DNA from 3 places in the Agrobacterium sp. CG674 genome. Region 2 is predicted to be linked to each of the others. Evidence: riboswitches for the same ligand, from Rfam matches in the RefSeq annotation. Region 2 holds a riboswitch; each other region holds the start of a gene.
What was found. Region 2 has a riboswitch for cobalamin ahead of ACQZ51_RS05370 (ABC transporter substrate-binding protein). Riboswitches for the same ligand answer to the same signal wherever they lie in the genome.
Positions count from the first base shown of each region.

Region 1: it holds a riboswitch for cobalamin, as region 2 does, so the genes downstream of both, ACQZ51_RS15295 (DUF1636 family protein) here and ACQZ51_RS05370 (ABC transporter substrate-binding protein) in region 2, are expected to answer to the same signal.
Region 3: it holds a riboswitch for cobalamin, as region 2 does, so the genes downstream of both, ACQZ51_RS03665 (CbtB domain-containing protein) here and ACQZ51_RS05370 (ABC transporter substrate-binding protein) in region 2, are expected to answer to the same signal.

Region 1 is NZ_JBNWDZ010000005.1:82,921-93,628, forward strand. Features, by position in the region: gene ACQZ51_RS15270 (L-fuconate dehydratase) at 1-328, shown strand, start outside; gene cobD (threonine-phosphate decarboxylase CobD) at 318-1,352, opposite strand; gene cbiB (adenosylcobinamide-phosphate synthase CbiB) at 1,351-2,316, shown strand; gene ACQZ51_RS15285 (cobyric acid synthase) at 2,303-3,760, opposite strand; gene cobO (cob(I)yrinic acid a,c-diamide adenosyltransferase) at 3,765-4,382, opposite strand; cobalamin riboswitch at 4,488-4,696, shown strand; gene ACQZ51_RS15295 (DUF1636 family protein) at 4,808-5,227, shown strand; gene cobW (cobalamin biosynthesis protein CobW) at 5,221-6,258, shown strand; gene cobN (cobaltochelatase subunit CobN) at 6,262-9,612, shown strand; gene cobG (precorrin-3B synthase) at 9,609-10,708, shown strand, end outside.
Region 2 is NZ_JBNWDZ010000002.1:19,311-30,018, reverse strand. Features, by position in the region: gene putA (trifunctional transcriptional regulator/proline dehydrogenase/L-glutamate gamma-semialdehyde dehydrogenase) at 1-419, shown strand, start outside; gene amaB (L-piperidine-6-carboxylate dehydrogenase) at 508-2,043, opposite strand; gene ACQZ51_RS05400 (LysR family transcriptional regulator) at 2,178-3,080, shown strand; gene ACQZ51_RS05395 (DMT family transporter) at 3,086-3,973, opposite strand; gene ACQZ51_RS05390 (adenylate/guanylate cyclase domain-containing protein) at 4,142-5,356, opposite strand; gene ACQZ51_RS05385 (hypothetical protein) at 5,579-5,890, opposite strand; gene ACQZ51_RS05380 (ABC transporter ATP-binding protein) at 6,083-6,847, opposite strand; gene ACQZ51_RS05375 (FecCD family ABC transporter permease) at 6,844-7,863, opposite strand; partial or broken gene ACQZ51_RS05370 (ABC transporter substrate-binding protein) at 7,867-8,811, opposite strand; cobalamin riboswitch at 9,085-9,308, opposite strand; gene ACQZ51_RS05365 (glucose/quinate/shikimate family membrane-bound PQQ-dependent dehydrogenase) at 9,463-10,708, opposite strand, start outside.
Region 3 is NZ_JBNWDZ010000001.1:761,943-772,650, forward strand. Features, by position in the region: gene ACQZ51_RS03630 (LysE/ArgO family amino acid transporter) at 1-105, shown strand, start outside; gene ACQZ51_RS03635 (N-acetyltransferase family protein) at 175-729, shown strand; gene ACQZ51_RS03640 (superoxide dismutase) at 932-1,534, shown strand; gene ACQZ51_RS03645 (metallophosphoesterase) at 1,631-2,476, shown strand; gene ACQZ51_RS03650 (LysE family translocator) at 2,616-3,251, shown strand; gene ACQZ51_RS03655 (c-type cytochrome) at 3,413-3,844, shown strand; gene ACQZ51_RS03660 (c-type cytochrome) at 3,914-4,831, shown strand; cobalamin riboswitch at 4,861-5,116, shown strand; gene ACQZ51_RS03665 (CbtB domain-containing protein) at 5,269-5,451, shown strand; gene ACQZ51_RS03670 (CbtA family protein) at 5,465-6,178, shown strand; gene ACQZ51_RS03675 (hypothetical protein) at 6,180-6,494, shown strand; gene ACQZ51_RS03680 (type 1 glutamine amidotransferase family protein) at 6,491-7,057, opposite strand; gene ACQZ51_RS03685 (methyl-accepting chemotaxis protein) at 7,235-9,139, opposite strand; gene ACQZ51_RS03690 (N-acetyltransferase family protein) at 9,450-9,938, opposite strand; gene ACQZ51_RS03695 (ankyrin repeat domain-containing protein) at 10,248-10,703, shown strand.

The DNA.
Region 1 (10,708 bases), on a different contig from region 2:
TGACGTCGTGCAGATCGACAGTTGCCGCATGGGTGGTCTGAACGAAGTGCTGGCCGTGCTACTGATTGCCGCGAAATACGACCTGCCCGTCTGGCCGCATGCCGGTGGCGTAGGGCTGTGCGAATATGTGCAGCATCTGTCGATGATCGACTACCTCGTCATTTCAGGCACCAAGGATGGTCGGGTGATCGAATATGTCGACCATCTGCATGAGCATTTCATCGAGCCCTGCAACATCCAGGACGCCGCCTATATGCCACCAACAATGCCCGGCTTCTCGATTGAAATGAAGCCGGAGTCGATTGCGGCCTATACGTTCAAGGGTTGAAGGCAGACAGGGCCGCTTCCAGTCTTGCCCAATCCGCTTCGTTTGCGGGAAGACCGAGCCGCATGTCGGCAGGTCTTTCCTCAAAGATGCGCGTGAGGATACCGTGCTGCATGAGGTGATTGTGAAGGGAGGGAGCGCTTTCATCGCGGATGAGCGTAAACAGGGACGTGCCGCCTGCGATGGTCAGGCCCTTGTGGCTCAAGAGAGTGTCGAGACGCTCCGAACAGGCGTTTAGCCGGGTCCGCATTGCCTCAGCCCACGGCCTGTCGCCCAAAGCTTCTGACGCGATGTGAAGGGCTGGACCTGAGACGGCCCATGGTCCGAGACGCGCTTCCAGCGCCGCTGCCATATCGGGATGGGTGATGGCGAAGCCAAGACGGACTCCTGCCATGCCGTAAAACTTGCCGAAGGATCTCAATACGATGAGAGCGTCCGATGTGGCGGCGTCAACGATGCTCTCGCCACATCCGGTTTCGATAAAGGCTTCATCGACAACCAGCAGCCCGCCCTTTTTCTGCAGTGTCTCAGCAAGTGCAAGCAGTGCGCTGCGCTCGATCACCCGTCCATCCGGGTTGTTCGGATTAACCACGACAGCGTACTCGCAAGCCGAGAGGTCGGCAAAATCTGCCACTTCGGTCACCGGCAAGCCAGCCATGCGCGCCGTTCTGGCGTGTTCGGCATAGGCGGGTGCCAGCACGGCGGCGCGTCTTGCGCCGCGATCCAGTGCGAGTCCGGCCAGAAGCGGCATCAGCATCTGTGTGCCCGGTGCGGCCACCAGATGGGCTGGCGAGGGTGCGCCGAAGGCTGTTGCAGCGACCTGTTTCAGTGTCTCCAAGGCATGGGGTTCCGGCAGCCGCGCAAAGGCGCTGGCGGGAATGGGGGAATGCGGGTAGGAGTGCGGATTGATCCCGGTGGAAAGATCGATCCACGGTTCGGGCGCCTGCGGAAAAAGCTGGCGTGCCCGACCCAGATTGCCACCGTGGCGGATCGCCGGTTGCACTTTTTCTGGTACACTATCGCCCATGTTCTTCGCTCTCGCTTTCCTGTCCCTGCTGATCGAACGCCTTGTCGGTTATCCCGACTGGCTGTTCAAACGCATCGGCCATCCCGTGACGTGGATTGGTTCGCTTATCGCCCTCCTCGACCGAAAATGGAACCGGGAGGGTGACACATTTTCACGCCGCAAGCTGATGGGTGTTGCGGCGCTCGTCATCTTTCTAGGGCTGACGGTGCTGCTTTCAGGGGCAATGCAGTCGCTTTTCCTCCAGCTTCCACTCGGGCTTCTGATCGTTGCGATCCTTGGTGCGTCGCTTCCGGCGCAAAAAAGTTTGGAGCAGCATGTCGAGGCGGTGGCGGTGGCTCTTGAGCGGGATGGGCTGGATGGCGGTCGCAAGGCAGTGTCGATGATTGTTGGGCGCGATCCTGACAAGATGGATGAGGCGGCGGTCTGCCGTGCGGCCATCGAGAGCCTTGCCGAGAATTTTTCCGATGGCGTTGTTGCGCCCTCGCTGTGGCTTGGGCTTCTGGGGCTTGGCGGCGGTGCGGGTTACAAGGCCATCAATACGGCTGATAGCATGATCGGCCATCGCTCACCGCGCCATGAGGCATTCGGCTGGGCATCTGCGCGGCTGGATGATCTGGTCAACCTGCCCGCGTCCCGACTGACCGGGTTCCTGTTCGTTGGCGCTGCTGTTATTGTGAAGGGGGCCTCACCGCAAAACGCTTTTCGGGCCACTATCAGGGATGCGCATCATCACCGCTCGCCCAATGCCGGATGGCCTGAGGCGGCGATGGCGGGGGCGCTGGGCTTTGCGTTGGCCGGTCCGCGCTCCTATGGCGGGCAGATGATCGAGGCGCGGTTCATGGGCGAAGGCGGGCGGCGGGATCTGACATCCGCTGATATTCGCCGGGCGTTGAAGCTGGCACGCATTGCGGACGCCATGATGCTTGGTTTCTTCGGGGTTCTGGCCTTGGCTATCGCGCTATAGCGATCAGCGCATCGAGATCCAGATGGCGTTCCAGATGTTCCGCCAGCCGGTCGAGAACGGCATCCACCTGCTCTTCATAATCAAGCATTGAGCTTTGCCCGCCCAGCCGCGTCAGCCATGCGCTGCGCTGGTCATCATCGGCAAACAGGCCATGGACATAGGTGCCCAGAACACGGCCACTGGCTGAGATCGCGCCATCGGTGTGGTTGCCGATGGTGGCGAAGGCGCGGGCGGTGTCTTTGCCTTCGCTGACGCCGACATGCATTTCATAGCCGGAGAAGGAAATACCGTCGAAGCTTTGGCCGGTGACGGAGACGAGGCGCTTGTCGTCGGTCAGCACAGTCTCGATATCCAGCAGCCCAAGGCCTTCAGCGGTACGAGGCGCACCTTCGATGCCATTGGGGTCGGCAACCGTGTTTCCCAGCATCTGGTAGCCGCCGCAAAGGCCCAGAACATATCCGCCACGGCGCAGATGCGCCTTGATATCGATATCCAGGCCAGATTTTTTCAAAGTGGCGAGATCCGCAATGGTTGATTTGGAGCCGCAGAGAAGCACCAGCGCGCAATCGCCGGGAATGGCATCGCCCGGTCTGATGCGCAGCAGTTCGACATCCGGCTCGGCCTCCAGCGGATCAAGATCATCGAAATTGGAAATATGTGGCAGGATGGGAACGGCAATGCGGATTTTTGCGTCGGGCTTGCGCTGTCCCGGTGCCATGAGGCCGAGCGCATCTTCGGCGGGCAAGCGGCTGGCATCGGCAAAATGCGGCAGCAGGCCAATGGGCCGCCAGCCGGTCTTGGCTTCGATGATGCGCATGCCCTCATCAAACAGCGAGGGATCACCGCGAAAACGGTTGACGATGAACCCCTCGATCATGGCCGCGTCTTCTTTATCAAGAACCGTCTGGGTGCCGACGATGCTTGCGATGACGCCACCGCGATCAATATCGCCGATGAGGATGACGGGGGCATTGGCGGCGCGGGCAAAGCCCATATTGGCGATGTCGTTGGCGCGCAGATTGACCTCGGATGCGCTCCCCGCACCTTCCACCAGCACAAGGTCGCATTTCGCCTTCAGGTGCTCGAAACTATCAAGCACTCGGGCCATCAGGCCAGCCTTCATATGCTGGTAATCGGCGGCCTTGGCATTGCCGATGACCTTGCCCTGCACAACGACCTGCGCGCCGGTTTCGCTTTGTGGCTTGAGCAGCACCGGGTTCATATGCACGGACAGGGGAACACCTGCGGCACGCGCTTGCAAAGCCTGCGCCCGGCCAATCTCGCCGCCATCGGCGGTGACGGCGGCGTTGTTGGACATGTTTTGCGGCTTGAAGGGCATGACGGAAAGGCCGCGCCTTGTGAAGGCACGGGCCAGCCCTGCCACCATCAAGGATTTGCCAACATCCGAGCCTGTGCCCTGAAACATCAAAACGCGCGCTGCCATATCTTTAAAACTCGATGCCCGACTGGGCTTTCACGCCGGCCTTGAAGTGGTGTTTTACCAGCGTCATTTCCGTCACCATATCGGCGGCATCGATCAAAGGCTGCTTGGCGTTGCGGCCGGTGACCATGACGTGAAGGTTGGGCCGACGGTTGACAAGTGTTTCCACAACCTCGTCCAGCGGCAGATAATCATAGCGAAGCGCGATGTTGAGTTCATCCAGCACCACCAGATTGATGGTTTCATCCGCCATCATGACTTTCGCTTCTTCCCAGGCTTTGGTCGCGGCTGCGACATCGCGTTTCAGATCCTGCGTGTCCCACGTGAAACCTTCGCCCATGGTGCGCCATTCCACGCGATCACCGAACATGGCCAGCGCCTGCTGCTCGCCGGTGGACCAAGCGCCCTTAATGAACTGCACAATGCCGACGCGCCCGCCGGTGCCGAGCATGCGCAGCGCCAGACCGAAGGCTGCTGTGGATTTGCCCTTGGCCGGACCGGTATTGACCATCAACAGGCCTTTTTCGACCGTCTTTTCCGAAACTTCGGCATCCTGCACGGCTTTGCGGTTGACCATCTTGGCGCGGTGACGCTCGGCTTCGCTTTCGCTGATATCGCGGTTCATGGCTTCTCATTCCTCTTGGGGCATGCGTGTCAAAGCGGCGACTATAGCCAAAACGGTTTCCACGGCAATGATGCCGCGGCATTGACACAAAAGCCATGCAAGGCATAAGGGTTAACCACTGACGGTCTTTTTCCGGCAACGGGAAAAGCTAAGAGGGAACACGGTTCCGTTCGCAATGCGGACCAATCCGTGGCTGCCCCCGCAACTGTATGCGGTGAGCCTGCGCCATAAGCCACTGGACATTCTGTTCGGGAAGGCGGTGTCGGGCGTCTCACGCCGCAAGCCAGGAGACCTGCCGTTTCAGGGAAATGCGTCTACCGGGCGGGGTGCTCCGGTTAGCCGGTCATATTGAGCGAAACGTGCTTTGGCGCGTGGCGTCGATATCCGCACCCCATATGATTTTGCAGGCGCGGAAAGTTGACACCTTGGATCTGACATCGACCCCACCAGATAAGACCGCGAAAGCAGACGGAGCCGCAGGTGTCGTCGTTTTCGTTTGCCGAAGCTGCCGCGATGAGGTTGACCCGAATGCCGAGCCTCGCCCGGGCGCTAACCTTGCGCAGGCAGCCGTTGAGCTAGGCCGTACCGAGGGCGTCGATGTGCGCAGCGTCAATTGCCTTGCCAATTGCAAGCGCGGCCTCAGCGCGGCCATGCGCAGTGCCGATGGCTGGTCCTATATGTTCGGCTCCCTGACCCAAGACGATGCAGGAGACCTTCTGGTCGGCGCGCGTCTTCTGGCTGGCGCGACAGATGGCCTGATGCCGTGGCGCGGACGGCCCGACAGTTTGAAACGCGGCCTTGTGGCCCGCATTCCCCCTTTGCATTTTACCGAGGAGACATCATGACCACTCTAGACCGCGTTCCCTGCACCATCATCACCGGCTTTCTGGGCGCTGGCAAAACCACCTTGCTGCGTGGTCTGCTGGAAAAACTGGATGGCAAGCGGCTGGCCATCATCGTCAATGAGTTCGGCGATGTCGGTATCGATGGCGAGATCCTCAAGGGTTGCGGCATTGAAAGCTGCCCGGAAGAAAACATCGTGGAACTGGCCAATGGCTGCATTTGCTGCACGGTGGCGGATGATTTCCAGCCGGCTATCGAGCAGATTCTGAGCCGCGAACCCCGCGTCGAGCATATTCTGATCGAAACATCGGGCCTTGCGCTGCCAAAGCCTCTGGTGCAGGCCTTCCAGTGGCCAGCCATCAAAAGCCGCGTGACGGTGGATGCTGTTGTGGCCGTTGCCGATGGTGCAGCCCTTGCCGATGGCATGGTTTCGCATGATCTGGAAGCGCTCGCCGCCCAGCGCCAGAATGACGAGGCACTTGACCATGACGACCCGGTCGAAGAAGTGTTCGAAGACCAGATTGCCTGCGCCGATCTTATCGTGCTGACCAAGGGTGATCTGTTGGATGCCGAGGGTCTGGAGCGCGCAAAGGCGCATATCAATGCTCATCTGCCAAAATCTGCCAAGATCATCGTTGCATCCAATGGCGTGATCGACCCGGCTGTGCTGATCGGTCTGGGTCTGGCCGTTGAAGAGGATATCGACAACCGCCACACACACCATGATGATGAGGAAGACCACGACCATGACGAGTTCGACAGCTTTGTTGTGGAACTGGATGCCGTGACGGATGCGGATGCGCTGGCGGCACGAATCGCCGAAACGGCAGCGTCCGAAAACGTGCTGCGCATCAAGGGTTTTGTCGAGGTTTCAGCAAAGCCCATGCGTTTGCAGGTGCAGGCGGTTGGTTCGCGGGTCAACCACTATTTCGACCGCCCCTGGGGTGCGGGCGAAGAGCGCCGCAGCCGTTTGGTCGTGATCGGTGAGAAGGGTCTTGACCGCGCAAAGATCGAGCGGATGCTGGCAGCCTGATCCATGCACATCCTTGCCACCACATCCTCGTCTCTGGACGACCTGATCGAGCCGGTTGATCTCAACCAGCCACGGGCGGATGTGGTGGTGCTGTCCTTTTCAGCGAGCGACCTTGCGGGGCTGGAGCGCGGATGGGCTGTTCATGGCGATAGCGCGTTGTCGATGGTGAGCGCCAACCTGTCCGAGCTTCGCCACCCCATGTCGGTCGATCTGTGGATGGAAAAGACCGCAGAGCACGCCAAGCTGATCCTTATCCGGATTCTCGGCGGCGCAGATCGTTGGCGTTACGGGGTGGACCAGCTTTCCAGAATGGCACGGCAACGCGGCATCAAGCTTGTGCTTCTACCCGGCGAATGCAGCGAGCGGGATGAGAAGCTGGAGGCCGCTTCTACGGTCGATCTTGAGACGCTGAATGCGATCCTCGCCTTTTTCCGCGCAGGCGGCGCTGACAACATGGCGCGTGTTGCGGCGGGGCTTTCTGCCTTTGCGCGGGGAGATGCCTGGCCTGATATGGTGGCGGAACCGCTGCCCAAATCCGGTTTTTATCGCCCGGGCGAAGGCCTTGTGGCGCTTGAAGAGGCGCTTTCTGGTTTTCCGGACAATGCCCCTCTGCTGCCCATCCTGTTTTATCGTTCCATGCTGCTGGCGGCAGATGTCGCGCCGATCGATGCCTTGTTTGAGGCGTTGCGCGAACGCGGCTTTGCGCCGCTGCCCATCTTCGTCAGCGGGCTGAAGGACCATGACGCCATTCATTTTCTGGAAGAAACGCTTCGGGATTTGAAGCCTGACGCCATCATCGCAGCCACCGCCTTTGCCAGCCAGACGGATGAGAGTGGCACAGCCTTGTTTGCGCGACTGGGGGTTGCGGCGTTTCAGGTCATCATGGCCACGACGCGGCGCGATGGCTGGGTGGATAATCTGCGGGGGCTCAACCCATCAGACCTTGCCATGCATGTGGTGCTGCCGGAACTGGATGGGCGCATGCTGGCCGGGGTCATCTCGTTCAAGCAACCTGACCCCAATGGCGGGCAAGGCCTTGTCAACACGCCGGAGCCTGACCGTATCGAGCAGGTCGCCAACCGTATCTCGGCCTTTCTGCGGCTGAAACATGCAGCCGCCTCGCAGCGGCGTATAGTCATTTTGATGCCGGATTATCCCGGCGCAGCACCGGGGCGCACCGGCTATGCCGTGGGTCTTGATGTGCCGCAGAGCGTGCTGGAAATGCTGCGAGATTTGCGGGATGCAGGATATTCTGTGGATGATATTCCGCACACCACCCGAGAATTGCTGGACCGTATCGAAACTGGCGCCGCATCGTTTGGAGCCGATCACTACGGCGCGTTTCGCGCATCCATGCCATCAGCTGCCAGCCAGGCGCTTGATGACACTTGGGGTGATGTTGCCGAGGATGCTGCTTTCCACGCAGGAGAGTTCCGGTTTCGGGCCGCACAGTTTGGAGCCGTGACGGTGGCGCTTGCGCCGGATCGTGGCCGCAATGAAGACCGGCGTGTGGATTATCACGACCCGACCTTGCCGCCACGCCACGCGCTTGTGGCCTTTGGCGCGTGGATGCAGAAGGGTCTTGATGCCCATGCCATCATCCATGTCGGTGCGCACGGCACGCTGGAATGGTTGCCGGGAAAGACGGTTGCACTATCGCAGGCGTGCTTCCCTGAAATCGTCACCGGGCCGTTGCCGGTCATCTATCCCTTTATCGTTTCCAATCCGGGGGAAGCAGCGGTGGCCAAGCGGCGCATTGCAGCGGTTACCATCGGTCATATCCCACCTGTTCTGATCGAGGCGGGGTTATCGCCCGATCAGATGGCGCTGGAACAGCTTGTCGATGAATATGCGCAGGCCGACGGGCTGGACCGCCGCCGCCGTGACCGGCTGGCCAAGCTCATCGTCGAGAAGGCGCAGGAGACCGGGCTGGCGGCAGATGCGGGCATCGATATGGGCGATGATGCCGATACGGCGCTGTCCCGAATCGATGCCTTTCTATGCGATCTCAAGGATTTCGCCATCAAGGATGGTCAGCATGTGTTTGGCCGATGCGCGGATGATGAGCCGGATTCCTTGAGACGTCAGAGTGCTGTTGCGGAAAAGGCAGCGCTTCTATCGGCACTGGATGGACGCCATATTGCGCCGGGGCCATCGGGTGCGCCTGCACGCGGGCGGCTGGATGTGTTGCCCACGGGGCGAAATCTCTATGCTGCCGACCCACGTACCATGCCGACCCGGACCGCGTTCGAGCTTGGCCGTATGGCGGGTGAGGAAGTTCTGCGCCATCACCTGCAAAGCCATGGCGACTGGCCGAAACATATCGTCTTCGATCTCTGGGGCTCGGCCTCGCTGCGCAATGGTGGCGAGGATGTGGGGCAGGCGCTGCATTTGATGGGTGCCAGACCCATCCACGATATGGCAACGGGGCGTGTGACCGGCATCGAAGTGCTGCCGCCGGCCGTGCTGGGGCGGCCCCGTGTGGATGTGACATTCCGCATTTCCGGCCTGTTCCGGGATATGTTCCCGGCCTTGATTGCGCTGCTGGACGCTGCGGCCAAGGCGATTGCCCGCCGCGAGGAAGCGTCTGGCGACAACCCGCTGGGCGAAGAAGCCGCACAGCTCGGCCATATACCCGCACGGATTTTTGGCTCTGCACCCGGCACCTATGGCGCGGGCATAGAGGAAAAGCTCTCAAGTGGTCGCTGGGATGAGCGTGAAGACTTGGGCCAAGCCTATCTCGATGCGGCAAGCCATGCCTATGGCGGTGCCGATGGTCTCAGCGTTTCTGCCGATGGCACTTTTGCCGGCCAAGTGGAAAAAGCCGAATTGCTGGTTCATACCGGTGATGATCCCGGGCGGGATATTCTGGATGGGTCTTCCGATGTGGCCTTTATCGGCGGGTTTGCGGCAGCCAAGGCTACACTCGGCCAATCGGCAGATGTGGTGGCGCTGGATACGACCGATCCGGCCCGGCCCCGCGCCCGCTCCATTGCGCAGGCGATCACCCGTGTGGTGCGCGCCCGTGCCATCAATCCACGTTTCATCGCCGGGCAGATGCGCCACGGACCACGCGGTGCGTCGGAATTTGCCGAGACGGTGGATCGTCTGATCGGATTTGCCGAAACGACCCATGCGGTGCCATCATCCCTGATCGATGCGCTTTATGATGCTTATTTCGGCAATGACGAGGTGCGGGAGTTTATTCTGCGGGAAAACCCACAGGCAGCAGAAGCCATGGCGCGGCGTTTCCTGTCTGCCCGCCATCGCAGCCTCTGGCACAGCCGCCGCAATGCGGTGGATGCGGAGCTGGAAATGCTGATTTCACCTGACACGCTAAAGGCCAGCGCATGAGCGACGCGCAGCTTGATAGTGTCCAACCCTTTTCGCGCAGGGGCGTCTGCCCTGCTTTATCTGCACCCATGCAGACCGGTGACGGGCTTTTATCTCGCGTAGCATTGACCGACGCGATTTCGCCACGGGATCTGGAAACGCTGTGTGCCCTTGCAACGCGACACGGCAATGGTCTGCTGGATATTACCGCACGCGGCGGCGTGCAGTTTCGCGGTTTGACGGCTGAGAGTGCCGCTTTGCTGGAGCGCGATGTTTCAGAGCTTGGCTTGCCTGTGCGGCAGGGTCTTGCCGTGGAGATATCGCCTGTTGCAGGGCTGGACGAAACAGCCATTTCTGATCCGCGTGGCATCATGGACCGGATATGTCAGCATGCCAACGCACAAGACTTGCACGAGCGGTTGGCGGCTAAAATGTCCGTGATTGTTGATGGCGGCGGGCATGTCTTCATGGGTGGCCTGTTGGCCGACATCCGTTTGAAGGCTGTCAGCGCTGGACGCGATGTGTTCTGGCTGTTGATGCTGGGCGGCACGCAAGACAAGGCGTTGCGGGCTGGTGCTTTGGACGCGAAGGATGCAGCCGATGTTGTGATCGACCTCCTCTCCTGCCTTGCGGAGCGGGGGCCGGACGCACGCGGGCGCGATCTGGACATTCAAACGGTGCAGGCGATCTGTGCAGGTCGGTTGCTCGAGGATAGCGGCTTTCCTGACGCTTTCGAGGCGTTGGACAACCAGCACTATGGCATGTTGCGTCTGTCAGAAGGCGTGTTTGCGGTGTCTGTTGCGCCAGCCTTCGGGCAGATTTCGGCTCTTGCTTTGGCAAATCTATGCGCCCAGGCCATGATGCTGGGGATCAGGACGGTTCGGCCCGGACCGGCGCACGCGCTGTTTTTTGTGGGTGATGAAGCGGCATGTTCTGATCTTCTCGACCATGCACGTCAGGCGGGCTTCGTGACGGATGCGAAAGACCCGCGTTCTTCCATCGCTGTCTGCTCGGGAAAGCCAGCATGCGCCTCGGCCTATATCGCCACCCATGAGCTTGGCACTCATGCGGCGCGTCACATGTCCGGCCTGCTGGATGGGTCCCTGTCGCTGCATCT
Region 2 (10,708 bases):
CGCTGCATCCGCGTGGTCAGGTGCTGCTTGCGCCGCAGACGAAAGGCGGGCTTTTCCGCCAGCTGGCAGCCGCCCTTGCAGCTGGAAATACTGTCGTGATCGACCGGGAAACGAAGCTGGACGCGGAGCTTGATGGCCTGCCATCCAGCGTCGCTGCCCGCATCACATGGTCAAGCGATTGGGAAGCGGCGGGACCGTTTGCCGGTGCGCTGATCGAGGGGCACGCAGAGCGGGTGCAGCAGCTCAACACCCGCATCGCTGGCCTTCCGGGGCCTCTGGTTTTGGTTCAATCCGCCACGACAGAGCAATTGCAAGGCGCTGAGCAGCCCTACAATCTGAACTGGTTGCTGGAAGAAGTCTCCGTCAGCGTCAACACGACGGCAGCAGGCGGAAATGCCAGCCTGATGTCGATAGGATAGAAGAAAAACCGCTGGCGAGAACCCAATCTCGCCAGCGGTCATTTTTAAAAGCTTGTTCGATGTCGCCAGATTATTCGATGTCGCCAAACTATTCGATGTCGAATGTCACGCCCTGCGCCAGTGGCAGCGCCTTGGAATAGTTCACGGTGTTGGTCGCACGGCGCATATAAGCCTTCCATGCGTCGGAGCCGGATTCGCGACCGCCGCCTGTTTCCTTTTCACCACCGAAGGCACCGCCGATTTCAGCACCTGACGTGCCGATATTGACATTGGCAATGCCGCAATCGGACCCGTCAGCCGCCATGAAGCGCTCGGCTTCCTGAAGATCGCGGGTGAAGATGGACGAGGACAGACCAGCGGCAACGGCATTGTGGTCCGCAACGGCCTGATCGAAATCGCTGTATTTCATCACATAGAGGATCGGCGCGAAGGTTTCTTCCAGAACAGGGCCAACCTGCTTCGGCATTTCGACCAGCGCGGGCTTGACGTAATAGGCGGTGTCCTTAGCAGCATCAGCAACACGCTCACCACCGGTGATGACGCCGCCATGCGCCTTCGCCGCTTCCAGCGCCTTCTGCATGCCATCAAAGGCCGCTTTGTCGATCAGCGGACCGACCAGCGCGGATGTTTCCAGCGGGTTGCCGATGGAGACCGAACCGTAAGCCTTTTTCAGACGTGGAACGAGCTGGTCATAGACGCTGTCATGCACGAAGAGACGGCGAAGCGTGGTGCAACGCTGACCGGCTGTTCCCATGGCCCCGAAGGCAATGGCGCGCAGCGCCATGTCGAGATCGGCAGAGGGGCAGACGATACCGGCATTATTGCCGCCGAGTTCCAGAATGGCGCGGGCAAAACGCTTGGCCAGACGTGGGGCCACATCGCGGCCCATGCGGGTGGAACCGGTGGCCGAAACCAGCGGCACTTTCGGATGATCGACCAGCGTTTCGCCAACCGTGCGATCACCAATGATGACCTGGCTCAAACCGTCAGGCGCATCACCGAAACGGGCAATAGCGCGCTCGAAAATGCCCTGAACGGCAAGGGCCGTCAGCGGTGTCTTTTCCGATGGCTTCCAGACGACGGCATTACCGCAGACGATGGCGAGCGCCGCATTCCACGCCCAGACGGCAACGGGAAAGTTGAAGGCGGAGATGACGCCGACGACACCCAGGGGATGCCAGGTTTCCATCATGCGGTGGCCGGGACGCTCGGTCGCAATCGTCAGGCCGTAGAGCTGGCGCGAAAGACCGACTGCGAAATCGCAAATATCGATCATTTCCTGCACTTCGCCGAGACCTTCAGAGGTAATCTTGCCGGCTTCGAGCGACACGAGACGGCCAAGATCATCCTTCGCTGCACGCAGTTCTTCACCCAAGAGCCGCACCAACTCGCCGCGCTTGGGCGCTGGCACCAGACGCCATGTGCGGAAGGCTCCATCAGCCTTTTCGACCATGGCTGAGACGTCGCTTGCGGAAACCGTTTTCAGCCGGGCGATTTCCTCGCCGCTGACAGGGCTGAAAGACGCCATATCGCCACCCTGATAAAGTGCCGGCGTAACGCCCATCTTTTCCAGAAGTGCTCCGGCTTCCTTGACGACATCGACCTTGCTTGCGGATTGGCTCATGACAAAAGCTCCTTGGTTCCAGATAACGGGACATTGACGCGCGGCCAGACCCGTTTCATTCTCTTTCCAGATCATATACGGGTTCAAGTGCCGTTTTCAAATGAGGAAACCGGTTCTGTTGATGCGAGACTGGAATGGACACACGCAGACGGCTGGTTCCTGATATCGTCACCTTGCAGGCGTTCGAATGCGCGGCAAGGCACGGAAATTTCACGCGCGCGGCAGAAGAGCTGAACCTGACACAAAGCGCCGTCAGCCGCCAGATCAGCGATCTGGAAGCACAAACGGGCATGCTGCTGTTCGAGCGTATTCGCAGGCGCGTAGTGCTATCAGATGCCGGACGTAAATTCCTGCCGGACGTGCAAAGATTGCTGCATCAATCCGAGCAGTTGATGGTGCGCGCCGTCACATCAGGTGCGTCCAACGCGTCGCTGTCCATCGCGACGCTTCCGACATTCGGCAGCCGCTGGCTGACCCCTCGCCTCCACAAATTCTTAAGCACCCAGCCGGATACGGTGCTGACGGTCGCATCCCGCTCCCAACCTTTCGATTTCGATGAGGAAGGTTTCGATATTGCCATTCATTACGGCCAGCCGGTCTGGGCGCATGGAACCTGCAGCTTTCTGTGCAACGAAGTCATCGTTCCCGTCGCAAGCCCTGCTCTCCTCGCCTCCCGCCCGGTGGAACGCCGGGCTGACATGCTGGATGGCCCGCTTCTGCACGTTTCCACGCGCCCGAAACTATGGACCGAATGGTTCGAGATGGATGGATTGGCCACCGACAGCGCCTATCGCGGCAGCCGCTTCGATCAGTTTTCGATGCTCATCGAGGCCGCCATCAGCGGGTTGGGTTTTGCACTTCTGCCCCGATATCTGATCGAGGCAGAACTGAATTCCGGCCTTCTGCAGGTGGTGTTTGATGTGCCGCTGCAAACGGAAAACAGTTACTACATTGCCCTGCCCGAAGGACGGCAGGACAATGTGCTGGCGCGTGCATTTCAGAACTGGCTGCTGGAGCAGGTGGGGCAACCGCTGTAAACAGTTCAGAGCCGGTTTCGGAAAAACGGGTTCCAGCGCACCACACCGAGCCGGATTTTCTCGCGCATCATCGTCAGCAATCCGGCAGCGGCGATCACGACCAGACCTGAAATGGCAAGCGTATCCGGATATTCCGCAAAGAAGAACGCGCCAATGGCAACCGCCCATAAGATCTGCGAGTAATGCGACGGCGCGATCTGGCTAGCGGGCGCGATCTTGGTTGCCGTGAGCAGCGTCAGTTGCCCAACGGCGGTGCAGACGCCAATGATGATGAAGGCACCGATCTGATGCCATGTCGGCACCTGAAAATCCTGATACATCAAGACGCCGTTGAAGATCAGGCCATAGAGAACAAGCACGCCCATGATGGAGGTCCGCTTTTCCCGCCCTGCCAGTGAGCGCAGCAGAACAATGGTGAGGCCCGCCAGAAAGGCAACGCAAATGGCCGCGAAGTGCCCAAGTTCCAGGGTCTTGAAGCCGGGGCGAACGACCAGAATGACGCCGACAATGCCAGCCATGACCGCCGACCAGCGCCACAGCCCGATATCTTCCTTCAGCACCAGCGCCGACAGGATGGTGACAAAAAGCGGGGACAGAAAGATCAGCGCATAGGCTTCCGCCAGCGGCACGCTGGTGAAGGCATAAATGCCGAGAATGCCAGCAAACAGCCCCGAGATGGCGCGGGCATGGACTGCCCACGGTCTGCTCATGCGCCAAAAATGACGCCAATGCTCGTCTCTGGGCTTGAAAAAGAAGATGATGGATGCGGACGAGAGAATGCTGAAAAAGCCGATTTCGAAGACGCTGACCTCTGAGCCCAGCGACTTGATAGTGGCGTCTCCCCAGGAAAAGCTGGCGTAAGCGAGCAACCCCAGTAGAAAACCTTTTTGCATGGCAACCCATCCCGGATGGAGATCAGGGCGACGGGCCGTTCGACATTGTCCGAATCACAATGCACGGCAAATGCCGATCTCCGCAATTTCGCTACGCCTGCCCTCCCCACAGCACAAGGTGCAAAACAGGCGAAACCGTCCTGTTGCTAATATAAGGCGCGCGCGTCGTCAGCTCATTTCCGGGTCGATGGTGAAAAGCTCGTGCGCGCGGGCAAAGCCCCGCAGAGCATAGCGCCCGATGGAGACCATAAGGTCGCGCATATCATCAGGACACATCAACATGAACTCGCGGGACATGACCGTGTCGCGACCCACCGAGCTGCACAAGCCACTGATACGGCTGACGACATTGACGGCAGGGCCGACGACGGTAAAATCCAACCGGTTCCGGCTGCCGATATTGCCGTAAAAGACTTCACCCACATGCAGGCCCAGATAGACATCCGTTATGGGCAGGCCCTCCTGTTTGCGCCGATGGTTCAGCACCGTCAGGTTGGTTCGCAGGGTGATCTCGGCAGCCAGCGCGGCGGCGCATCCCGAGCGTTGATCGGCATCGCGGAAAATGGCCAGAATGCCGTCCCCGATCAATTTCAGAACGCTGCCGCCATGGGCATGGATGGCATCGATGACCACGCCCGCATAGTCATTGAGAAACGGAATGATCTGGTCCGGTTCGGCACGATCGGAAATGCCAGTGAAATCCCGCAAATCAGAAAACCACAGGACTGCATCGATCTTTTCCACCTCGCCGCGCGTGATGGTTCCGCTGATGACCTTGCGGCCTGCATCCCGTCCCAGATAGACATCGCTGATGGTGCTGATGATCCGCATGCAGCATGCCGTCTTGAAGGCAAGGGCAAGCGTGGGCAACAGCATGCGCAAGGCCGCCAGCTCATCATCGTGAAAGCCTTCCGCATGGCGTGTCAGCCAGTGCGAATAAAAGGCATTCATCTCGCCCACGCTGCCACGACGGGTAAAGCGGTGAATGGTCGCCAGATAATCGGTGTGTCCGGCTTCCATCATGTCGTTCAGCTTGCGAAAGGTCGAGCGCCCGCCTTCGAAGAACCGATGCCGGGCTTCGTTCGAGTTTTCCTTGATGAGATGGAAGAAGACGGAGCTTTCCCAGTCCTCGCGGGCTTTGCCATCATCGGTAAAATCATAGACGCTGGATGACGCAGCCACATCGCCGCTATCCCAGCGAAAGGCATGCCCCTCGAAATCCGGGTGAAGCGTATCCATCAGCACCAGCGCAGACGAGATCGAAATGCCGACCTCATTGCAGCGGGTGCAAAAGCCCGACAGCAACTTTTCCTCTTCAATGCCCTCGTAGCCTTGCTGCGATAGCCACAATAAAATCTCTGAAAGACTGGACTGCTGGATCATGGAGGGCGATTGTCCCGATTGAGCACGCGTGAAAACATTTACCATGCATTGAACCAGCAGCGTGGCCTGCTTTGGTTCTGTTTACAACATTTTCACGAAATCATCTGACGAAAAGCGGCTGCACGCGTGGCCAGAAGGCCATTCGCAACATGCTGCCCATGCAGCAGGGCGATGTGCCACGCACCTTTGTCTCACCCGATCAAGCATTGAAAAACTAGCAGTTCAGCTATTGGCTTCTTCACCCTCGCTGGATTGGAGCAGCCGCGTCAACTCGGCGCAGTTCGGATCATCAGCATCCAGCAACTGCACGGGTGACGTCCAGCCAAAGCTGTAGCCCGCAATTGTGGCAATGGCCCATGATGGATCTTCGCCTGCGCGCTGAAGAAGCTTGGGCCCCTGCGCGGCCACGCATTGCTGCGACTGCTGAAGGGATTGGGCCGAGGCATTTGCGCCCTGAAGGCGGTCCTGCACCTCTGCCTGAATGGGGTTCAGGACAAAAAGCGTAATGAGCCATGCGGCAATATCGGAAATCATGCGTAACCTCTGCACACTCGGCGATGATGTCGGAAAAGGTCCGACATCGTGAAAGCGCCGAGACTTTCACCAGAGGGGCCCGGACCAGCGGGTTGGTTGAGATGTGGGAGACCGTCGGTGCAATTCAAGAGGCGCGGCAGCGGGAATTGGACGAGAAAGGCAACAGGCCTTTTCGAAGATGCCGCGCCACCCTTACTTTGGAGCCCGATAGCGAATGTGGCACATGTCGCCATCACCCGCTTCCACATCGACTTCGACACCAAACACATCCGCGATCAGGCTAGCCGTGAAGACCGTCGATGGCTTGCCAAGCGCCACAAGCTCACCCGCCTTCATCACCGCCACCCGGTCACAAAACATGGCCGCGTGGTTGAGATCATGCAGCGCTGCGGCGACCGTCAGCCGCTGCTGGCGCACAAGGTGCAGCAGCGCAATCTGATGACCGATATCGAGATGGTTGGTCGGCTCATCCAGAAGCAGAATATCCGGCTTTTGCGCCAAGGCGCGGGCGATGTGCAGCCGCTGCCGCTCGCCCCCGGACAGTGTATGCCACATGCGCTTTGAAAGATGCTTTGCATCGACATCCTGCAATGCCTGATCCACAATCGCATCATCCTGCGCCGACCATGGCGACAGGGCACCCTTATGCGGCGTGCGGCCAAGTTCCACGGCCTGACGGGCGTTGATCCGCTCCTGCGTTTCGGCTTGCTGTTCAACAAGCGCAATAGAGCGTGCGATCGTTTGCCGGTTCAGGCTCTCCATGGGCTTGCCGTCCAGCGTGACGTCGCCGTATCTAGCCTTTCGAAGGCCGCAGAGAAGCGACATGAGGCTTGTCTTGCCGGAACCATTGGGCCCGACAATGCCCAGAAATTCGCCCGGCCGGATTTCGAGACTGACATTTCTGACGATATCGACGCCACCGGCAGACCAGCATAGATCGTGCGCGCAAAGGGTCATACCGATCTCCGTCGCTGGCTGAGAATGAGCGCGAAGGCAGGGGCTCCGAAGAGCGCCGTGATGACGCCAATCGGCAGGACCTGCCCGGCGATGATGGTGCGCGAAACGATGTCTGCCGCAATCATGAACACGGCACCGGTCAAGGCCGCAGCGGGCAACAGTCGTCCATGGCGGACGCCGACGATCATGCGGGCGGCATGGGGAATGACAAGACCGATAAAGCCGATGGAGCCGACAATGCTGACCATGATGGCCGTCATCAGCGCGCAGATGCCGGTGAGCACGATGTAGACGCGCCGAACCGGTATGCCGAGCGAGGCAGCGGAGCCGGAGCCGAAGGTAAAGGCATCCAGCGCGCGCGCATGCCACAGGCAGACCAGAAGGCCGATAAGCGTGACCGGCAAGGCCAGCCACACATCTGGCCAGCGCACACCAGAGAGATTGCCGAGCAGCCAGAACATGATGCCCCGCGCCTGTTCGGCATTGGCTGCCTTTGTCACGATAAAAGAAGTGATGGCATTGAAAAGCTGCGAACCCGCCACACCCGCCAGAATGATGGCGCTGTTTCCGCTGCCAGCCCTCAACGCCAGCAGGCTGACGAGGGCAAAGGCTGTGAGCGCACCGAGGAACGCGCCGAGCGGCATGGTGAGCATGCCAGCGCCGAAGCCTAGAATGGCAACGCCCACCGCGCCCGTCGATGCACCGGCTGAAATGCCGAGAATGTAAGGGTCGGCCAGCGGATTCCGCAACAGCGCCTGAAGCACGACGCCCGACAACGCAAGGGCTGCTCCGCAGCAGGCCGCAACCACCGCCCGACTGAGGCGGTAGTTCCAGATGATGCCTTCATCGATCGCATCCAGCGGATAGCCGGCATCGAACACGCGGTTTGCCACCGTCTTGGCAACGACATCCATCGAAATGGATGTTTCGCCAATGGCCGCGCCGAGCCAGAGCGCCAAGCCCAGGAGCCCGGCCGCCAGCAAGACGGCACGGGTTATGGTGAAACAGGCACCCATGGCCTAGTTGGAAAGCCCAAGCTGGACGATAGCATCGGCCAGAACTTCGATACCATCGATGGTGCGGATCGTCGGGTTCATGGCCTGTGCATCCATGGTTACGATATGGCCCTCTTTGACAGCTGGCATGAGGCTGGTAACCGGATCTTCCTTCAAGAACTTCTGCTTGAGTACAACATCATCTGCCGGAAAGCGCCTACGATCCATCTTGCCCGCGACGACGATTGTGGGGTTGGCCTTGGCGATGGTTTCCCAACCAACCGTCGGCCACTCTTCATTGCTTTCGATAACATTTTTGATGCCGAGTGCCGACATGATATAGCCGGGTGCACCGTTCTCGCCTGCAACGTAAGGGTCGATTGCAAGCTCTGCGCTGGAGAACCAGAAGACTGCGGAAAGCTCGCCCTTGGCGGAAACGATCTTCTTGCGTGCAGCCTCTTCGCGGGCCTTCAGTTCGGCCACCAGCTTTTCGCCCTTGTCCTGAACATTGAAGATTTGCGCAAGATCAGTCACCTCCTGATAGATCAGGTCCATGGTGAACACGGAATGGCGCACGCCATCCCCACCGCCGGAATTGTCCTTGCCGGTGCAATCGGCGGGCGATGTGTAGACGGGGATTTTCAGCTCTTCAAACTGCTCCGGCTTGGCAACCACACCTTCCGGGCCGACATGCCATTGATACTGCACCGTGACCAGATCCGGCTTCTTGGCCAGAACGCTCTCGAAACTCGGGTCATTATCCGCAAGCCGGTCGATCTTGGCATTGGCTTCTTCATACCCCTTGATCACAGGGCCAATCCACACGGCGGTGCCGACAACCTTATCTGAAAGGCCCAGCAGATAGAGAATTTCCGTGGTGCTCTGTCCAACTGAGACGGTGCGCTCAGGTGCATGCGTGAAGGTGACATCCCGACCGCAATTCTTGAGTGTCAAAGGATAGGACGTCTGGGCCGCATGGGCAGAAGGCAGCGATGCAAACGAGCCTGCAACCGCGAAAATGGCAGCGCCGATGGCGTGCCTGAAGTGTAATGTCATTTCGATAGTCCCCGATCGTCATGAGTTGCGCGAGGCGCAACTGGGTATGAACATGTTTAGACAGTCAGCCCGCAAAGACGGGACGTCGGGACGATCTGAAACCGGGACATGGCAGATGAATAAGGCGCAGGCTAGCGCTCGATGCAATCACGACGTCTCCTGTTCCGGGCATCCCCGCCCGCGAATTGGATTGAACATATGACGGCAGGTCTCCTGGCTCACGGATTTGCGCCTTCGCCCAACCTTCCCGCAAATCGCTTTGCAGTGGCATGACGCCTTTAAAAGCGTCATAGGGCTCGACAATCCGCTCACAGTTGCGGGGGCAGCCACGGCATCGGATGTAAGTCCTCACCGTATTCCCTATTATTCCTTACGATTGCTCGCTTGGAACCGTCGCAACCAGTTAGACGCAATCGCGACATACCGTCAAGTCGAATAATTGTTATGTTATTACATATCGACTTGCAAGCGTTGATTTGCGATGTTTCACGGCTCATCCTATCGCACGAAAAAGCCGGGAATCTCTTCCCGGCTTCAATCTCGAACTATCGATAATATGGCTGTTTATGGCAGCGTGTAGGCGATGACATAGTCACCGGGCTTTGTGCCGACAGAGCCATGGCCGCCTGCAACCATCACCACATACTGCTTTCCATCATCCATGGCATAGGTCATCGGCGTAGCCTGTCCACCGGCTGGAAGACGACCTTCCCAAAGCTGCTTGCCCGTGGTGAGATCATAGGCGCGCAGATAATTGTCCACCGCCGCACCGAGGAAGGCAACGCCGCCCTTGGTAATCATGGGGCCGCCGATGCCGGGAACGCCGACCTTGAAAGGCAGGGGAAGCGGCGTCATGTCATAAACCGTGCCGTTCTTGTGCTTGTAAGCCACGTCACCCGTGCGCAGATCAGCACCTGCAACATATCCCCATGGTGGAGCCTGGCATGGAATGCCGAGCGGTCCGAGGAAGGGTCCCATCAACACCCCATAGGGCGCGCCATCATTTCTGTTCAGACCCTGTTCGCTGCCTTTTTCGTCCTGACCCTTTGGCGGGATCTGGTCGCGTGGCACGAGCTGCGATGTAAAGGCAAGGTATGTCGGCATGCCGAACATCACCTGCCGCTCCGGATCGACAGCAACAGAACCCCAATTGAACGTACCAAAATTGCCGGGATAAATAAGTGAGCCATTGAGCGATGGCGGCGTATAACGGCCCTCATAGTTCAGCTGATGAAACTTGATCCGGCAAGCCAGCTGGTCGAACATGGAAACACCCCACATGTTCGATTCAACCAGTGGCTCCGGCTTGAACGACAAGGCGGATGTTGGTTGCGTAGGCGAAGTGAAATCCTCGGGGATAGCGCCGCCCGGTGCCTTTTCTTCCGTAATGCCCAGCAGTGGCTCGCCATTGCGTCGATCCAGCACATAGATATCGCCCTGTTTTGTGGGTCCGACCAGAGCCGGAACGGCCTGGCCGTCCTGTCTGGTAATGTCGAGCAACACGGGCTGCGCGGGAACATCCATGTCCCAGAGGTCATGGTGCACAGTCTGGCGCACCCAGCGATCCTGTCCCGTGTTGATATCGAGCGCGACAATGGAAGACGAGTATTTCTCGACGCTTTCGCTGCGGCCCATGCCAAGCTGGTCCGGAACCTGATTGCCAAGCGGAATGTAGACGAGACCCAGCGCTTCATCGACGCTGAAAATAGACCAGCTGTTCGGCGAGTTCGTTGTGTAAGTCTGGCCGGGCTGGAGAGGTTCTGTCTGTGTCGGGTTGCCCGAATCCCAGTTCCAGAGCAAAGCGCCGGAG
Region 3 (10,708 bases), on a different contig from region 2:
TGGCTGCGTCCGCTCTTTGCCAACCCAAGAGCATGGCGCATTCTGGAAGGCGTCATCGCGCTGACCATGTGGCTCATCGCCATCAAGCTGTTGACCGGCGGATAGGACTCGAAATAACAATTTTTAGGCGCTTACGAACTGTGCACATTCCATAATCGATTTTCAGGACCTGTCATGCCATCGCAGCTTAAACCCACCGTCACCATCCGCCCCGGCGAAGAGGGTGATCTGGTCACCATTACCGAGATTTACCGCCACGCCGTGCTGCACGGCACCGCCAGTTTCGAAATCGAGCCGCCATCATTGGAGACGATGCGCGAGCGCCGACAGGCTTTGGTCACCGGCGGCTTTCCTTATCTGGTGGCGGAAGTGGAGGGCGCGGTTGCGGGCTATGCCTATGCGGGCCTGCACCGGGCTCGCCCAGCCTATGGCGCGACAGTTGAGGATTCCATCTATGTCGATCCGGAGCGCAAGGGCCTCGGCATTGGCAAGGCGCTGCTTTTGGCCCTGATCGAAGACGCGACAGCCCGTGGCTTCCGCCAGATGGTTGCCGTGGTGGGCGATTCGGACAATGCCGCCTCCATCGGCGTTCATCGCGCCGCAGGGTTCGATATGGTCGGCACGCTGAAATCGGTTGGCTGGAAACACGGTCGCTGGCTGGACATCGTGCTCATGCAGCGCCCGCTGGGCGAGGCTGATACGACCCCGCGTTTCAAGCCAGCGGTGTGAGGCGCAGGTCCGCCGAACGGATTTTCCTCAAACGGTACGCAAGGTCCGGCACGGGGGGTGTGAAGCCATGGCGATGAGAGGAATTTTCTCCGTTACCGGAACATTTTGATATTTCGCAGGTTGCCTCTCGGGGCGTCCGCTCCTATGGTCCGCGCACCAGGTTTCTAGGAGCGGTCACGCCGCTGCAACAAGGAGTAACACCATGGCCTTCGAACTTCCCGCACTGCCTTACGATTACGATGCGCTTTCGCCTTATATGTCTCGCGAAACACTTGAGCTGCACCACGACAAGCACCACAAGGCTTATGTGGATAACGGCAACAAGCTCGCGGCTGAAGCCGGTCTCGCAGATCTTTCGCTGGAAGAAGTGGTCAAGAAGTCCTTCGGCACGCATGCTGGCCTGTTCAACAACGCTGCCCAGCATTACAACCACGTCCATTTCTGGAAGTGGATGAAGAAGGATGGCGGCGGCAACAAGCTGCCAGGCAAGCTGGAGCAGGCAATCACGTCTGATCTCGGCGGCTACGACAAGTTCAAGGCAGATTTCATTGCCGCTGGCACCACGCAGTTCGGCTCCGGCTGGGCATGGCTGTCTGTCAAGAACGGCAAGCTTGAAATTTCCAAGACTCCAAACGGCGAAAACCCGCTGGTTCACGGCGCAGAGCCTATTCTCGGCGTCGACGTGTGGGAACACTCCTACTATGTCGATTACAAGAACCTGCGTCCGAAGTACCTCGAAGCTTTCGTCGATAATCTCATCAACTGGGATTACGTTCTGGAGCGCTTCGAAGCTGCTTCCAAGTAAGACTTGAGACATACCTAAAAACAGACACCCGGCCTTGCGCCGGGTGTTTTCGTTTTGTCATATGGGTGTCATTGCCCCGGCCTATGCGGGGGCATCATGACAGACAAAACCGCACCGCTCTTCTCCTTCGGCATCGTCGCCGATCCGCAATATGCCGATATCCCGCCGCGCCCGGAAATGGGCCGCTATTATGCCGAGAGCCCGGCCAAGCTTTCACAGGCCATCGAGGTCTTCAACGCCCATGATCTCGCCTTCGTCGTCACGCTCGGCGATATCATCGATCGCGGCTGGGAGAATTTCGACGCCATCCTCGCGCCCTATGGCAAGCTCAGGCACCGCTCCGTGTTGTTGCCGGGAAATCATGACTTCGCGGTCGCGCCGGAATATCTGGCGCAGGTGCATGAGCGGCTCGGAATGTCGTCGCCATGGTATGATTTCGTGGTTGGTTATGTTCGCTTCGTGGTGCTGGATGGCAGCGATGTCAGCACATTCGCCCCACCACTAGGGGATGCCCGCCGCGATCTCGCAGCGCAACGGCTGGAAGGCTTGAAACAGGCCGGTGCCATCAACGCCCATGACTGGAACGGCTCGTTCAGCGACACACAACTGGCTTGGCTGGGACAGACGCTTGCGGCGGCGGATGCTGCCGGTGAGACAGCAATCCTCTTCTGCCATTATCCGCTCTACCCGCAAAATGCCCATAATATGTGGGATGCGCCTGATATTCTGGTGCTGCTCGCGGCGCACCCAAGTGCAAAGGCATGGTTCTGCGGTCACAATCACGTCGGCAATTATGCCAGCCTCGGCCACACGCATTTCCTGAATTTCAAGGGCATGGTGGATACGCCTGACGAAAACACCTTCGCCATTGCCGATGTCTACGGGGATCGCATCGATATCAGGGGTTTTGGCCGCGAAGAAAGCCGCACGCTGACGTTCTGAAGAGGGTGCGAAAACCCATCGTCAGCGAGATGATTTCACCACACATATTCATTTGATATTCCCCGGGAAAGCGGCTGATATCCGCGTCATATCGCTCATCTATTTTTTGACGAATGCCGTATTTTCAGGAATATTCGATATGTCTTATTCAGAAAACCTTTGGCTCTATTTCTCGCTCCTGTTCGGCATTATCATCTTGCCCGGCATCGATATGTTGCTGGTTCTGGCAAGCTCTCTAACGGGCGGACGCAAGGCGGGACTTGCCGCCACATCGGGGATCATGGCGGGCGGGGTGGTGCATTCGCTGTATGGCGCCGTTGGCGTCGGGCTTCTGGCCAGCCTCATGCCCGTTCTGTTCACGCCGCTGATGATCTTCGGCGCGGCCTATATGATCTGGGTCGGCATCGGCCTCATGCGCAGCTCCATCGTGGTGGAGGGGGATGAGGTCAGTGCCAGCGCATCCGCCCGCCGTGCGTTTCAGCGTGGCGTCGTTACATGCCTTTCCAACCCCAAGGCCTATCTCTTCATGATGGCGGTCTACCCGCAATTCCTGAAGCCGATTTACGGTCCTGTCTGGATACAGGGCGTCATCATGGGGCTGATGACAGCGGGCACGCAGCTTGCCGTTTATGGTACCCTGGCGCTGACGGCGGGCAAAAGCCGGGACTTGCTGGTGTCTTCACCGCATATCACCATTATCATCGGTCGCGCTGCGGGTCTGCTGCTGGTTGTGGTTGCCGGATTTACCCTCTGGGAAGCTCTTGCTTCCGGGTGATATGCGCCTGATAATGCTTCAAAAAAATCACTGCAATGTGACTTCTTTTTGCCATGTGGAACAGGCATCTTCGCCTTCGTGCGTCGCGCTGTTTTGCCGCAGGGATTACGTGACGACACGCAAGCATTCACCCGCCGATGTGCGGACCCAGGAGAGACATGATGAAGCTTAGAACGATTGCCGCATCCATTATGATAGGCTGTCTTTGCGCCGGTGCGGTTTCCGCAGCCGGCGAGGTCGAAAAGCGCGAAGGCTTGATGAAGGGTATCGGCGGTGCCATGGGCGCGCTGGGTGCCATCGCCAAGGGCGAAAAGCCCTATGACGCGGAAACCGTCAAAACCGCTGTCACCACCATCAGCGCCAATGCCAAGGCTTTCCCGGATCAGTTCCCTGCAGGTTCTGAAGGTGGCTCTGCTTCCCCGGCCATCTGGCAGAACTTCGCAGACTTCAAGGCGAAGTCCGATAAGCTGGCCTCGGATGCAGACATGGTTCTGGCACAGCTGCCAGCAGATCAGGCCAGCGTCGGTGCAGCGTTGAAGACGCTGGGTGCCGATTGCAGCAGCTGCCATCAGGCTTACCGCGTCAAGAAGTAATCAGCCCATCGGTCCGCCGGTCTTCGGCGGGCCTTTTTCATGATATCCATTTAAGAAGCGGAAACGGCAATGGCGTCCATTTGGGCAAAGCTGGCGGGCGGTGCTGTTGTTGCCGGGGTCGTCGGGTTCGGAATTTTCATGGGCGTCACCGCGCCTGAGCGCCAGGCACCCAGCCATTGGGCCAACCTTGGCGAACCCAATCTTGCCAATGGCGAGACATTGTTCTGGGCCGGCGGCTGCGCAAGCTGTCACGCCGCCCCTGATGCGACGGGAGATGCGCTGAAGACGCTGGCCGGTGGGCAGGCGCTGCCAAGCCCGTTCGGGACGTTCCACGTGCCCAACATCTCGCCGGATCCGCAGCACGGCATCGGCGCTTGGACGCTCGCACAATTTGGCGATGCCATGACGCGGGGCGTGGGCAAGGATGGCGAACATCTCTATCCGTCCTTCCCCTATAATTCCTATGCGCGGATGACGCCGCAGGATATCAACGACCTCTTCGCCTACCTGAAATCCCTGCCTGCCAGCACCAATGATGCCCCCGGCCACGATCTGCCATTTCCCTTCAACATCCGGCTTGTTCTTGGCGGCTGGAAGTTCCTGTATTTCGATAAGGGCGAACCACGCGTCGAGATTGCCAATGCCAATGCGCAGGTCGTTCGTGGTCAATATCTGGTGGAAGGCCCCGGCCATTGCGGCGAGTGCCACACCCCGCGTGATGCGCTGGGCGGCTTCATGAAGGGCCAATGGCTTGCTGGCGGACCCAATCCAGAAGGCGAGGGGCGCATTCCCGATATTCGCCCGGAATCGCAAACCATCGGCTCATGGAGTGAAGCGGATATCGCCAACTATCTGGAAACCGGCTTCACGCCTGATTTCGATAGCGCCGGTGGCTCCATGGTCAAGGTCCAGCAGAATATGGCCCGTCTTCCCGCTGAAGACCGCCAGGCCATTGCGGCCTATCTCAAGGCACTGCCCGCTCCCTGAGAAGCCATTGACTCCTCAACCCGTCCGCAGGATAACGGTTGTGTGATGGTCTTTCCGGTTCGCCCGGAAAGTGAAAAGGGAACACGATAGGAGCCTCAAGCTTTGATTCGTGGCTGCCCCCGCAACTGTGAGCGGATAGCCTGAAAACGTATTGCCACTGGTCTGGCGCATCGGCACGAAATTCTCCGGGATTTCGTAAAGCACGATGCGAAACAAAGGACCGGGAAGGTGTTTTCAAGGTTGTGACCCGCGAGCCAGGAGACCTGCCATCACGTGAAGTGTCGTCAATGCCGGCGGGGTGTCCGGAACAGCACGGTTTTCAGGTCGGGATATTCCCGCCTTCAAGACCCTGTGTCTCTTTTCCCCGTGGTGAATGTTGAATGCGGTTCTGTGGCGTTTGATCAGAAATGCGCCCACCCGCACGTGAAAGGGTCACCATGTCTATCCACCAGAATACGGCGGCAAGCGCCGTCTCATCCTCAACATCAAGACTTGCGCAATCGCTAACTGCAGCCTTGCTCGGCCTGTTCATCGTGGGCTTTGTCGGCTTTTCGCAGGTCGAAGCCGTGCACAATGCCGCGCATGATACGCGCCACGCCAACGCCTTCCCTTGCCATTGAGGGGAGGAAGATCATGCCGTTTTTCCGTAACATCGTCTTCACCGCCGTTCTGGTGGGCTTGATTGCCGGTCTGGCCGTCAGCGCCATGCAGGCCATCGGCACCACGCCGCTCATACTTCAGGCCGAAACTTTTGAGAGCGGCGGCGCAGAGGTCGCGCATGTCCACACCCATGAGGCGGGCGCACCCGCAGATCATCACCACGATCCAGAAGCGTGGGCACCCGCCGATGGCTTCGAGCGCAATGCCTACACCATCGCCGCCAATGTGCTGACTGCCATCGGCTATGCACTGGTGCTGACGGCTTTGATTTCGCTGCGCAATTCCGCAGGCGGCTGGCGGGAAGGGCTGCTCTGGGGTCTCGCCGGTTTTGCCGCCGTCATGCTCGCTCCTGCCATCGGCCTGCCGCCTGAACTGCCGGGTAGCCCCGCCGCAGAGCTGGGCGCACGGCAGATGTGGTGGGTGGGAACCGTCGCTGCCACGGCGGGTGGTCTGGCACTGCTTGCCTTCAAACGGGCGGAACCGTGGGCTGCCATTTTGGCTATTGCGTTGATTGCCGCGCCGCACATTCTCGGCGCGCCTTTGCCGCCAGAGGGTGAACACGCGCTGGCACCTCTGCCGCTGGAGCGCCGCTTCATCGTTCTGGCAACCGTGACCAGCTTCGTGTTCTGGATCATCTTGGGAACCCTGAGCGGCCATCTTCTCAAGCGTTTCGACGTTGCGAGATAGTATGGAAACCGCAAGCGAATGGAGCGACGGGCTCGATGCCTTGCGTTTTTCCGTTCCCGGCCATGGCGCACCCTGCGCCATGCACCGGCTGGCCTTTAAGGCTTTGCTTGGCAAAGAGCCGCAAAGGGAAGCGTGTCTTCAGTTCTTTGCTGAGAACCGAGAGGCCTTTCTCAAGGCCGCATCAGCCAAGATCAGCAGCCTGAAACTTGCCGCCGATCGCAGCCTGCACATCAACAGCAGAGACGTCAGGCGTGCGATGACAGAAAATCAGCTTGAGGGGACGGCGCGGGCGTGTCGTGTTCTTGATCGACGCTAGAGATGTTCCGCCGCAAACCCGGCCATCTCGGCCTCCGCCTCCGGCCCCCAGAGATCGAGCACTTTCAATATTTCGCTCGCGAAACTCACAGGTGCGGTTCCAGGTGCCGTGATGATGCCTTGGTCGCTGACGGCTTGGGGCTGGTCGCGGTAGTGTTCGGCACCTTCGTAGGTGATGTAGGTGGAGTGTGATGCCACGGAATTTCCGGTATGGGCCACGTTGTTCAACACACCTGTTCCGGCAAGCGCACTCGCTGCTGCGCAAATGCCGGCCACCACACGGTGCTGGGCGCGAAATCGGTGCACGAGATCGGTAAAATCCGGTGCCATTTTCCGTTCCCAGATCAAGCCACCGGGAATGACCAGTGCGTGAACAGTCTCCGGGTCCAGCGCGTCATAAGCCATGTCAGGCACGATTTTCAGCCCACCCATGGAGATGAGGGGCGCACCATCGGGGGATGCGGTGACGATATCGACGCCCAGATAACCGCGAGCCATTGCCGTCAGAATAGCGGGCTCCCAATCGGCAAATTCCTCGGTCAGTGCCAAGGCGATACGGGGCATAGTCATCTCCTGCAATCATCGATGTTTGCTATGCTATCCGAAAAGCAGGTGAGCAAAAAGACTGAAACGAGAGAACGGTCTGACTGTGAGACCTCTTGAGGGCAATGGCTTAAGCTTTGCGCAACAAAAAACGCGGCATCAGATGCCGCGTTTTCTTTAGATCCAATGTTGTCCTGTTCAGGCTGCGGCGCGGTAGCGCTGGCCTGACTGACTGTTGCTTTCCAACCGGAAACGCTCAAGCTGGGCATGGAGCTGGCGCGCTTCATCGGCCAGAATCTGGCTGGCGGCCGTGGTTTCTTCCACCATTGCGGCGTTTTGCTGCGTCATCTGGTCCATATGGTTGACGGAGCTGTTGATCTCTCCGAGCGCCATGGATTGCTCCGCAGCGGCCCGCGCAATGGTCGTCACATGGTCATCGACGCGGTTGACGAGGTCTTCGATCTCTTTCAGCGCTTCCCCGGTCGATAGCACCAGCGATACGCCACCCTTGACTTCATCTGCCGAGGTGGTGATGAGGCCCTTGATTTCGCGGGCAGCATTTGCCGAGCGCTGGGCCAGTTCGCGAACTTCCTGTGCCACGACAGCAAAGCCACGACCCGCTTCACCGGCACGCGCAGCTTCAACACCGGCGTTCAGGGCAAGAAGGTTGGTCTGGAAGGCGATCTCGTCGATGACAGAGATGATCTGACCGATTTTCTGTGAGGATTGTTCGATCCGGCCCATGGCATCGATTGCGTTGCGGACGATGTTACCGGATTTGCCAGCACTGCTTTTCGTGTCGCGCACCATCTGCGTTGCTTCGTTGGCACGTGCGGTCGATGTTTTGACCGTGGTTGTGATCTCTTCCAGGGCTGCGGCGGTTTCTTCCAGTGAGGCCGCCTGCTGTTCGGTGCGTCGCGCAAGTTGATTGGCCGAAGCGGACAACTCGCCGGAGTTGTCGGTGATGGTTCCGGCCGCATGGCGGATGGTCTGCATTGTGCCGCGCAAGGTGGCCAGCGTCTGGTTGACGTTGGTTTGCAATTCGGCAAAGGCACCCTGATAGCTGCCACTCATTTCCTGGGTTAGGTCGGCTTCAGACAGGGCAGCAATAACGCGGCGAACTTCTGTAACACCCAGATCGACATTGATGACCAGTTCATTGACGCTTTCTGCAAAGGTCTGCAGGTCCGCGTCTTCATAGGTCTTGGCAATGCGCTTGGAAAAGTCGCCAGCCGCAGCCGCAGCAACGATGCCGCTGATCGAGGACTGCAAGTCTTTGCTCTGGGCGGTGAGGGCAGCTTCCTGCGCTTCCATTTCACGCATCTGCGTCTCATTGGCTCTGAAGACTTCGAGCGCGCGGGCCATTTCACCGATTTCGTCCTGACGTTCGACGCCGCCGATCGGGTCTTTCAAATCGCCCTTGGCAAGGCGGCTCATCCGCTCTGTGAGCAGGCGCACGGGACGCGAGATCCCACGTCCGCCGACAAACAGTCCGGCAAGCACACCGCCGCCAATCGAAACGACAGCGGTCGCAATCAGAACCACCATTGTCAGGCTGGACACGGAAAGAGCATGCGCGCGCGACGCTTTCAACTCTTCGCCGGAATAGGTGCTGTAAACCTTGACCGCAGCGGTAACGGCCTTCTGGCCTTCAAGACTGTCTGCAAGACCTGCCTTGAGCGCATCGGTTGTTATGGATGGGGTGGCCGTCAACTTCACCAGCACCCTGATTTTATCGAAATAGGCATTAAGCGCCACGCCGATATCGGCAAGCTGCTTCTTTTCAGTTGCATCGGCAGCCGAAGCGATCTTGGGAAGACGCTCCAGCATTTCCTTAGCGCGTTTCTCGGTTTCCGCTGCAAAGTCTGCAGATTTCTCGGGCGCCAGAACCAGCTGGTATGTCATGCGGCTGATCGCGATAATGTCGACACGCAGATCCATCGCCTCACGTGCAGCTTCTTCCTTGGTGCCGGTATCCTTCAAGGCAGTGCCGAGGGACATGAGGCCTTGCGTTCCGGCGATGGTGATTGCGAAGGCCGCAAGCCCCATGAGCGCAACCACCAGGCTAACCTTCTTCAAAATCGAAATATTGCTGATATTCATGTGGGATACCGGTTGGTTGAACTCTCCATCCTGGAAAGCGGCTACTGCCAACTGCGGCTTCATCCCACAGACATCTGAATTAGTTACACCTAAAACCTTTCTATAATATTGAAATGGCGGGGATATACTGCTTCTACAGAACAGCATTAAAGCCCAATGAATGCCTTGAACTTTGAATGCTCCGCGTTCTCATGCCGCAAAGCCGCGCCGGATAGGGTGGTGACCCTGTTCCGGCTGCTGGAAGGTCCATTGCAGAATGCGCGCTGAGGTAAGGCGGGCAGGCGTTGCCACGCCAAAACGCTTCAATCTCTCAAGCCAGGGCCTGCATGAAGCGCATGCCGGTAACGGGGCGCGGTATGAAATCCATGTTTTCATAGAACTTGTGAGCCGCGAAATTGCCGGTTGCGGCACCCACGGATAGGAAGTCGCAGCCGCAACGCTTGGCGACATCACTGGCGCGCGCCACCAGATGCTGGCCTGTGCCATGGCCACGATGACCATCGCGCACGAAAAGATGGTGCAGCTCCATGCCGCGACGACCCTCCTGGGCGCGGTAGAGCGGCATGAGAATGGCGTAACCGATCAGCGTGTCATCGGCCTCGGCAACCAGCGCCGTAATCCACGGCACATGGCCGAACAGGTCGCGTTCAAGCTTCTCTGCCGTAATCCCCGCGGCATCGCCATGGTGGGCGGCCAGAAGCTCAATCATTTCGTTGAGTTCAGGCAGATCACCCTTGCGCGCAGCACGAATGGTCACAACAGACGGTCTCGGCAAGGTCAGAAGGCTGTCTTCGGTCATTCTCGTGTCCTTCGGGTTCTGGTTTTTGCCGTCAGGACGTTTGAAAACAACAAAGCCGCCTGACGGCGGCTTGTTGACAAAATGATCTGTCGAGCCGCCCTTAAAGGAAGGCCCAAAAATACGTGCAGGAAATCAGTGCGCGTGCGTTGATCATGCGGATTAGATGCGCTGGAATTTGGATTGAGTCAAGTCAGATTTCGGCTTTGCGCCACAAGCGGTCATTGGACCAGCGGAAGATTGCTGATACTGTATGGGCCGCAGTCGCGACGCAGTCTGCACGCTCCACATGAATGTATTTAAGAGGTAAAAATGGCGATCTGGCCGTGGAGAGAAAAACGGGCTAACGTCGATGAGTATGGTAGAAATGCCCTCTGGCATCACGCTGCCGATGGGAACTATGAAGCATTAGACGCCGAGTTGCGTTGTGCTGGCAGCCCTTCCGCCGCAGACCAAGATGGGTTTACCACTCTGCACGTTGCCGCTCAAAACTGCCACCTTGAGATTGTGAGAAGGCTTATCGCGGCACATGCGAAGGTCAATGCTGTGGACCGACATGGAAACGGTCCATTATGGACTGCGAGCAGACAGGCAAGCCTGGCGATCGCCGCGGAACCATCTTTTGAAATCGTAGCGCTGCTTTTGAGCAATGGTGCCGATCCGCACCACCTTAACAACGCTGGAAGATCACCGTCTTTTTGGGCGGCGGGAAGTTCCAGGCTTCGAGAAACATACACCACCGCCGGTGTATCGCTCCTCGCTGGTTGAATGTG